DNA from 3 places in the Rossellomorea sp. ABR4_012 genome. Region 2 is predicted to be linked to each of the others. Evidence: predicted binding sites of a transcription regulator. Region 2 holds the regulator's gene; each other region holds the start of a gene.
What was found. The regulator LexA, encoded in region 2, represses DNA repair genes until DNA is damaged. The targets are predictions, from matches to a motif close to CGAACATATGTTCG.
Positions count from the first base shown of each region.

Region 1: a site for LexA is predicted at 1,613-1,626, ahead of ACXAFV_RS08990 (Y-family DNA polymerase). Genes of this name have one in related genera too.
Region 3: a site for LexA is predicted at 1,769-1,782, ahead of ACXAFV_RS20700 (YhjD family protein). Genes of this name have one in related genera too.

Region 1 covers NZ_JBSWVK010000001.1:1,845,542-1,848,826, reverse strand. Annotated here, with positions in the region: gene ACXAFV_RS08995 (YolD-like family protein) at 1-261, opposite strand, end outside; gene ACXAFV_RS08990 (Y-family DNA polymerase) at 284-1,546, opposite strand; gene ACXAFV_RS08985 (glucose-1-dehydrogenase) at 2,324-3,109, opposite strand; gene ACXAFV_RS08980 (GRP family sugar transporter) at 3,188-3,285, opposite strand, start outside.
Region 2 covers NZ_JBSWVK010000004.1:246,527-249,811, reverse strand. Annotated here, with positions in the region: gene glnA (type I glutamate--ammonia ligase) at 12-1,346, shown strand; gene lexA (transcriptional repressor LexA) at 1,452-2,072, opposite strand; gene yneA (cell division suppressor protein YneA) at 2,232-2,558, shown strand; gene ACXAFV_RS17300 (YneB family resolvase-like protein) at 2,572-3,234, shown strand.
Region 3 covers NZ_JBSWVK010000007.1:7,682-10,966, reverse strand. Annotated here, with positions in the region: gene ACXAFV_RS20715 (DUF421 domain-containing protein) at 1-212, opposite strand, end outside; gene ACXAFV_RS20710 (IDEAL domain-containing protein) at 325-564, opposite strand; gene ACXAFV_RS20705 (competence protein ComK) at 762-1,295, shown strand; gene ACXAFV_RS20700 (YhjD family protein) at 1,336-1,740, opposite strand; gene ACXAFV_RS20695 (S9 family peptidase) at 2,252-3,285, shown strand, end outside.

The sequences.
Region 1 (3,285 bases), on a different contig from region 2:
ATGCAGCTTCCCTTCCAAAGAATCCGCATGGTGAATGGCTCCGACAAGCAGCTCATGCCGATGATTCACATAATGAGTGATCGATACGGCTTTACCAAACTCCATCGCTTCCGCCACTACTTCGTTCAATACTTCTAATTCTTGTTCATCAAGCTCTTTTCTTTTTTCATACGTATCTTCCTTCGCCCAGTCCCGTAGTAATTTCACATGCTCCGGCAGCATCATGGACGTCCATTTGATTCTTCCGCGGTCACGAATCATACTTGCTCACCTCCCGGATTCATCACGATTTGTGTCCTCCGACGAGCCGCGCACGGTGTCTCGCCGTTCCTGCTTCTGTATAGGATACCGCCCTGAGCAGGGAAGCCGACCCATACTTGCGGCGAATCCTATCCACCACATACCCCAATTCCCGCTTCTCCCAGCGTTTGGGATCAAATAAGGAAATTTGCATTGTTTCATCCTCCACAATATTTGAAAGGGCTATGGATATTTTCCGGACGGTCTTTCCGTTATAATTCTCTTCAAAAAGCTCGAGACAGACTCTGTACAAGTCCATTGTGATATTGGTCGGCTCTTCCACTGTCCTGGAGCGGTGGAACCCGCCTCCGAATTCTTCCTGACTGTACCCGATCCCAAAGCTGATGGTTCTTCCAGCCTTCTTATGCGTCCTTGCCCTCCTTGCCACTTCTTCACACATCTCGAGAATGACAGACTTGATTTCCTTCCTTTCCTTATAATCCCTGAGGAGAATCTGACTTTTTCCGAAGCTGATCTGCCCTTCCATGATCGGAGCCCCGATTTCCGATAAATCCACACCCCAGGCATGATAATACAGCTGGTTGCCCATCACCCCGAACTTCGCTTCGAGTTTTTCGAGCTCATACTGCGCCAGCTGCCCGACCGAGAAGATTCCCATCCGGTTGAGCGTCTTTTCAAGACGGCGGCCGATTCCCCACATTTCACTGAGGGGGGACAGAGGCCACAGCTTTTCCGGCACGTCCTCATACCGCCACTCTGCAATCCCCTCCTTCTTTGCTTCAAGATCTAAACAGAGTTTGGACAGAAGCATATTGGGTCCGATTCCAATCGCACACGGAAGCTGAAACTCCCTTTCCATATCATCTTTTATTTTACGGGCGATGGTCATGGCGTCCCCCCACAGATGGGTGGCCCCGTCAATTTTGATGAAGCTTTCATCGACACTGTACGTGTGAATGGCGTCTTTTGGAACGTAACGATGAAACAAGCGGGTAATTTCAGTGGAAATGCGTACATAGGTAGCCATTTTCGGCTCTACAAGTTGAATACGGGGATCCTTTGGAATTTCGAACATCCGCGACCCGGTTTTAATCCCGAAGTCTTTCTTTAACTTGGGAGACGCAGCCAGTACAATGCTCCCCTGCCGCTCCCGGTCCCCGACCACCGCTAAGTGACACTGGAGCGGATCAAGCCCGAGCATGACAGCCGAACAGCTGGCATAAAAGCTCTTCATATCGATGCATAAAATCTTGTGGTGCGGCAGCCTGCTGTAATCGACAGTCATCCTTCTCACTCCTTCCCTTTGCGAAATCGAACATTCGTTCTTATTTATTATATCTATGATTGTATACGAATATACGTTCGCTTTCAACTTAAATTACTGGGAATGGAGTTAAAATATTGGGAGACCGAAAAGCGGAGTCGGCTCGTTCAGAGGCGACAAGCATAAGGCAGGGCAGCCATAAAGGCGCTCTTTGCCTTTTTGGATGGCATGACTTATGTCTCGAGCCTCTAGCCGCCGGAGCTGGACACTAGAAAAGTGGAAGGGCTTTGATCAGAGGCGGGTGGCATAAGACGAATTGGCCATGAAGGCGGGTCTTTGCCTTCTTGGACAATTTGGCTTATGACATGTGCCTAAGCCCTGCAGCTGGACAATAGAAAAGCGGACGAGGCTGGCTCTGGGGAACCGCAGCATAAAACGATTAAAGTGAACGACGGGACAAACAAGAATGATTCTAAGCGGCGCAATTATCGGGAAAGTGGAGCATTAAATTGAAAAGGGGCGCAATTATCCCTGAACTGGCGCAATTAATAAAAATCCGGCGCAATACTTCAAATTAGTGGCGCAATTATCCTCATTACCCGAGTCCCAAGAGGAATATAGAGATGGGCATTTCCTTAAAGCAACCTTTTTTTACATATAGCTGTAACTATATCCCGTTTTCCTCTAATAAAAGGATGAAACCCTCCTCCACATCTTCTGCTGGAGCCCTTCCCTTCAAATTCGCTCCTGCCTGCAAAAAAGAGCCCGCCCCGTCACAGAGCAGACTCCTTCACTTCATTACCCTTTTCCGGCCTGAAACCCCGGATACTTTGTCATCCCGCCATCTGCGATCAAGGTCGTTCCGGTTACGTAGCCTGCCTGTTCTGATGCAAGGAATGCTGCACAGGAAGCGATTTGTTCAGGTTCGCCGATGTAGCCGAGCGGTATCAGTTTTTCGACCCCTTTTTTCTTTTCGGGGTCGGAAAATTTCTCTGCATTGATGGGGGTATCGATGGCGCCCGGGGCAATGTTGTTGACCCGGATGCCGTCGGGGGCGAACTCCAAAGCCAGGCTTTCCATCAACAGTTTCACTCCGCCTTTGCTGGCAGCATAATGAACGAAATGCGGCCAGGGAATGATTTCGTGGACAGATGAAATGTTGATGATCGAGCCCTTGATGCTATTCTTCAACATGTACTCCGCCGCTTCCCGGCAGCCGAGGAAGGTACCGGTCAGATTTGTATTCAGGACTTTGTTCCAATCTTCGAGGGACAATCTTTCAGATGGCACTTCATTTTCAATTCCTGCATTATTCACATAAATATCGAGGCTCCCATATGTATCATGGGCGAATTTGACAAAGGCTTCGACATCCTCCTCTTTGGTCACGTCCCCCTGGATGATGGAAGCAGTGCCGCCGCTCTGTTCGATTTCCTTCAATAATTCCCGTGGATTTTCATCTTCATTGAAGTAGTTGATGACCACCTTGCATTTTTCTTCGGCAAACCTTTTGGCTATCGCCTTGCCGATTCCGGTTGCAGCGCCTGTGATAATAACCACTTTTCCTTCTAAATCTGAATACATGGGATTTCCTCCTTTATTTTTTCAGTACTATAATGCAGCGCTCTTGTCATGAACATAAGAGTTGATGGCCTGCCCGTCCTATTTTTTTGTATAGCCGAGCAGCACTCCGCCGATAATGATGAGAATACACCCTGCAATAACAAGCAGTATTTGTTTTTTCGATTTCTTTTCGCCTA
Region 2 (3,285 bases):
GAATTACGTAAATGGCAAAGTATACTCGTGAAGATGTGATTAGATTAGCGAATGAAGAGGGTGTTAAGTTCATTCGTCTGCAATTCACTGACATTCTAGGGACGATTAAGAATGTAGAGATCCCATTCAGTCAGTTAGAAAAAGCATTAGATAATAAAATGATGTTTGATGGATCTTCAATCGAAGGATTCGTGCGTATTGAAGAGTCGGATATGTATCTTTTCCCGGATCTTGACACATGGCTTGTATTCCCGTGGACAGCGGAAAAAGGAAAAGTTGCACGCTTAATCTGTGATATCTATAATCCGGATGGGACTCCTTTTGAAGGTGATCCGCGTAACAACCTTAAACGAGTGCTAAAAGAAATGGAAGAGCTTGGATTTTCTGATTTCAATCTAGGGCCTGAACCGGAATTCTTCCTCTTCAAATTAGATGTAAATGGTGAACCTACTCTTGAATTGAATGATAATGGCGGTTATTTTGACCTTGCACCTACAGACTTAGGCGAAAATTGCCGTCGTGATATCGCCCTTGAATTAGAAGAAATGGGCTTTGAAATCGAAGCATCACACCATGAGGTTGCTCCTGGTCAGCATGAAATCGACTTTAAATATGCAAGTGCACTAAAAGCTTGTGACGATATTCAAACGTTTAAACTTGTTGTAAAAACAATTGCACGTAAGCACGGGCTTCATGCAACATTCATGCCGAAACCATTATTCGGAGTGAATGGTTCAGGGATGCATTGTAACATGTCACTATTCAAAGATGGTAAAAATGCTTTCTTCGATGAAAAAGGAGACTTGCAATTAAGTGACACTGCACGCCAGTTCCTTGCAGGAACAATTAAGCATGCAACTGCATTCACTGCAATCACCAACCCTACAGTCAACTCGTATAAACGTCTGGTTCCTGGTTATGAGGCTCCATGTTATGTTGCGTGGTCAGCTCAAAACCGAAGCCCATTAATCCGTATTCCTGCTTCCCGTGGTATCAGTACACGTGTAGAAGTAAGAAGTGTGGACCCAGCAGCTAACCCTTACCTGGCTATGTCTGTCCTTCTTGCAGCAGGTCTCGACGGCATCAAAAACAATCTTGATGCGCCTAAACCAATCGACCGAAACATCTATGTAATGGATAAAAAGGAACGTGAAGAAGCAGGTATCGTTGATTTACCAGCAACTTTATACGCTGCCTTAGAAGAACTGAAAAAAGATGAGGTTATTGTTAAATCTCTTGGAGGCCATATCTTTGAACACTTCGTGGAAGCGAAGGAAATCGAATGGGATATGTTCCGTACACAAGTGCATCCTTGGGAGAGAGAGCAGTATATCCAAATGTACTAAAAATCATGATTTAGAATCGACAAAAAAGCCAGCGCTGATTAGAGCGCTGGCTTTTTATGCGTGTTGGCCAAACAAAAAAACGCTATTTAATAGCGTTTTTTTGAATTAATGGACTTGTCGATAGACACCAATGACTTTTCCTAAAATAGATACATTTCGTAAAATAATCGGACTCATCGTTGAGTTCTCAGGCTGTAGTCTTACGAAATCTTTCTCTTTGAAAAAACGTTTGACTGTTGCTTCGTCCTCTTCTGTCATTGCGACTACGATATCCCCGTTGTTAGCAGTCTGCTGTTGTCTTACGATGACGAAGTCCCCATCTAGAATACCGGCTTCGATCATACTGTCCCCCATGATTTCAAGCATGAAGACCTGTTCATCTGAAGGAGCGAGACGCTCAGGCAGCGGAAAGAATTCCTCGACATTTTCAACAGCCGTAATAGGCTGACCTGCCGTTACTTTACCAATTAACGGTACATTTACAACTTTTTGACGAGGGATCGTGTCTTCTTCTAAATCGAGGATCTCAATTGCCCTTGGCTTGGTTGGATCCCGGCGGATAAGTCCTTTGCTTTCGAGTCTTGCCAGATGGCCGTGGACCGTGGAACTGGAAGCCAATCCCACAGCTTCACCAATTTCCCGGACTGAAGGCGGATAACCCTTTTCTTTCACAGATACTTTAATGTATTGAAGTATGTCTTGCTGTCGTTTAGACAATTTAGTCATGTTCACGCACCTCTATTATCGATCTTATGTTCCCATTATAGCATGTCTTTCCAATTGATACAAACATAAGTTCGAATTTTTGGTTGACACCAAACGAATGTTCGTATTACAATCAAATTACAAAAAACAGAACAAATATTCGCATGGGGGTAATTTTGTATGTTAACACAAATCTGGAACCGTTTCTCTTACATAATCATTCTTTTTGTATTATCTTTTTTATCAGCAGGCTATTTATTTTTAACCGCAGGGAGCGAGCCTTCCTATGAAACTGTTACTGTAAGTAAGGGTGATACTCTCTGGACGATTGCAGAAAAGTTTGAAGGAGAATATTCCATGACTAGAGAAGAGTTTATAAAATGGGTGGGAAAAGAAAATAATCTTATTTCTTTCTCAATTGAACCGGGAATGTCCCTGGTTTTGCCTGTAGAAACTTCCACTTATTCTACCCACTCCGATATACAGCTTGCCATGAATAACGAATAGAGGGTGAGATTCTATGAATGCTGCGATATACTGCAGGGTAAGTACAAAGAAAGACACACAGGAAACTTCCCTGGAAAGACAGGAAGCAGAATTGGTGAAGCTTGCAGAGGAACACCAATTTGACGTTCGAGCGATTATTAAGGATCAGGCAAGCGGTTTTGAACTAGACCGTCCAGGTGTTCTGACCTTATTGGATTTAATAAAGGATGGGTCCATTGATACAGTGCTGATTCAAGATGAAACGAGAATAGGAAGAGGGAATGCAAAGATTGCCTTAATCCATTGCATTTTGAAGGAAAATGTAAAAATTATTAGTCAGACCCATAGTGGGGAACTGCATTTATCTGAATCAGATTCAATGGTCATCAATATTGTCAGTATGGTAGAAGAGTACCAAAGAAAGCTCCATAATTTAAAGATTAAACGAGGAATGAAAAGAGCGGTTGAAAATGGTTTCCGTCCTCACAAAAACTTAAAAAACAAAGGGAATTTGGAAGGCAGAGAGCGGATTGAAGTGCCGGTTGAAGAAATTGTACGACTGAGAAGGAATGAGCTGACGTTTGCCGAAATCGCTGCTACGTTGAGAGGGTTTGGGTATAACATATCAAAAGCGACAGTGCATAGAAGATTTAAAGAGTATACTGAAGCCCAGCAAGAAACAAGACCCTTGTCATAAAGGCTATTATCTAGTAACATATCGTTATATTTCAAAGAGCTGCAGGTAAAT
Region 3 (3,285 bases), on a different contig from region 2:
TAGGAGAACAATACATGAAGTCCCACCAATACGACCAGCGCTGTGATTGTAGGCCAGAACTCTGTACTGATGAGTGGTTCTGAAGCGATTGTTCCTACTATGATGATGGCCACAAGATCATAAGGTGTCATTTGAACAATCGTTGATTTCCCCATAAGGCGCATCGCCGCAATCGTAATTAAATAAAGGACAAGTACCTTGATGATTATCATATTGTTCGCTCCAAATAAATCAATTTGCGATTAGCTTTTACCAATTGGAGAGAAGTCATTCTTTTGGGGACAAAAAGGAAGACTGGCCTGTTTCTATGAGGCCAGCCTTTGGTTATAATCCATAACGGATATTGATTTCCTTTAATTCTTCCGTAAGTTTCAAAAATAACGATTCATTTTTATCGTCCAGGGCTGCATCAATGTCTTTTAACAGTTTGGTCTTTTGAGTTGTCAGAATGCTTTCGTATAGAAGCATATCGATGTAAATCTCCATCACGCTTCTTTCAGCATTTCGTTTCCGGGTCATCGCAGAAGCTTTCATCATTTCGGTATAGGACTTTTTATTTTCCAATACGATCACCTCTGAATTCTTTTTATTAGTATATGGAAGGAGGGATAAAAATTCAACCAAAAAATTAAATATTCTGATAATTTTTTAGGGGAGAATTAGTGTTGTGTAAATAATTTCAGAATTTTTTAATAATAATGGAGACACCTGGTGGTATTTATGGTATTATTTTGGAGAAATATGTAAAAGGAGGAGAAAAAATGAAGGGAAAATCGCGAATTTTGGAAGAATATGAAGTAAATCCTCATACATTGATGTTAAAGCCCATTGAATATGGTGCCAAGACATTTACAGAAATCATTGAAATGGAGGATGTCATTCTTTCTCCGTTTAAACCGATGGACATCCTGAAGAAAAGCTGTGAATTTTTCGGTTCTTCGTATCAAGGAAGAAAGGATGGGACGAAAGAGCTGATTGGCATTTCATATAAGGCCCCAATCATGTTAAACCCCCATATGTCGATGTTTTTATTTCCGACTGCTTCTCCTGTGAAAAGTGAGTGTATGTGGATCTCCCACTCCCATGTAACCAGTTATGCTGCCGCCGAGAACGGTCAAACCTCAGTAACCTTTCAGAATCGGGAATCCCATCTGGTTCCCATTTCATACAGTTCATTTGAAAATCAGATGCTTCGTACATCCAGCCTTCGAATCGCCTATTCCCAGCGGGTTTCAGAGATGGAAAGCAAGTACACCATGAAATCATTCTACCTTAAAGATAAAACAAACGCGTGAGGAGCCTCCAATCACGCTTTTTTTATTCTGATGAAACACATCAGGCCTGGCGGGGATGGTCCGGTTTTTCCGCTGCGGATTTGGTTTCAAGAAACCGGCGGAATAGATAATGGCGCATTAATTCTTCCACCCTGTTTCTGAGCCGGGGGTTAAAATAATTGTGATGTTCCTCGTATCCCTTATACAAAAACATATACATCGTGAAGGCATCGTCCGATTGAAGCCTTTCCACCTTCATTTTATTCGTCCTCATATACTTTTTCACGTATGCAAGCTCTCCCTGGATGACTTTCATGGTTTCCTCTATCAGCTCTAAATAAGGACGCTTGAGTTTAAATGGGCTTTTGTCTACAATTTGTAAGTCTCGATTTAATATTGTCAGTACCATTGGCAGATAAATCGCCTGTTCCAAAATGTTACGGTCATTCTCTGGGATTCGTGTCATATGAAAAGACCCCTTTTTTTTCAGTTATCGAACTTATGTTCGTATTTTTATTTTAAGGTGAAATGCCTCAACTTTCAATAGCGAAAAATGGAGAATTGGGGATTTGTTGTTAGTATGAAGGAGAGGGTTCTCTCTTATCCATTATGTTCTGTAAAGCTTATTGATGAATCTAGCTGTTGATTGGAGTGCAAGAGACTCCTGCGGGAAAAGCGAGACAGGTGAGACCTGTCCAGCTCTGCCGGCTAGCCCCTCGAGGTCATAAGCTAAATAGGCATAAAAGGCAAAAAGCGCCTTTTCAGGCCTATTCATCTTATGCTTGTCGGGGCTGAGCAAGTCCCCTCCGCTTTTCTTCCCGCAGGAGCGCAGCGACGAGGAGGCTCTCCGGCCGCCCGCGGAAAGCGAAGTCTTGCACGGAAATCAACAGCGGTGTTTAAAAGAGTTATCCAATAAAGGAATTCATTTTCCCCTGTCGAAATCATACATAGGACAAATGAAAGGGAGTTATACAATTATGGAAGCCAGTGGAATCAAAATAAAAGATCTTTACCAAATTAAAGCTCTTTCTGATCCGCGAATCTCACCGGATGGTGATGAAGCGGTTTTTGTACAGACGGTTATGGATGAGAAGAAGGATGATTACATTTCTCATTTATTCTGTCTTGATTTAAAAACAGGCGATAGGATCCAATGGACATTCGGGGAGGAAAAAGTCTCTTCACCAAGGTGGTCGCCGGACGGCAGTCAGATTGCATTTTTATCGAATCGAACCGGAAGCACACAGCTTTATGTGATGAACCGGAATGGCGGGGAAGCAGAACAGCTGACAGAAACCCAGAGAGGGATATCAAATCCTGTCTGGTCACCTTGCGGAAAGAAAATAGTGTGTGTGATCCATATGAAAAAAGGTGAAGCACTTCAAGGGAAGGACGAGAAGGAAGAAGAGAAAATCAAACCGTTTATTGTTTCCTCGATGAAATATAAGTCGGATGACAGTGGGCTTCATGATGATCGTTATGCTCAATTAGTGATGATCGATCTTGAGCTCAAAGAGATGAAGAGACTTACGGATGATGAACATGATTACACGCTTCATTCCTGGAACGGAAACTACATAGCCTATTCTGCAGATTTAGAAGAGAATAAGGATTTTTCTTTTATATCCTGCCTGTACTTACTGGATATCGAAAAAATGGAATCCAGGAGAGTGACAGAAGAGCAAGGGTATTATGGGGGAGCAAGCTTTTCGCATGACGGAAAGCACCTTGCCTATATAGGGCATAACCGGGAATTTGAAAATGCCACTCAGAACAAAGTTTATTTATACAATATGGAATCAAACTTCTCATTGCCGCTTACTGATGCGATGGATATCCCGGTGGGGGACTATCTCAACAGTGATAGTATACAAGGGGCATCACAGACGGGGGTCGTATGGGCGAAGGATAACGAAAGCCTTTATTTCATCGCTTCCGATCGTGGAAATACAATCCTTTATTATGCACACATAGATGGAGCGGTTTATCCGGCTCTCTTTGAAGAAGAGCA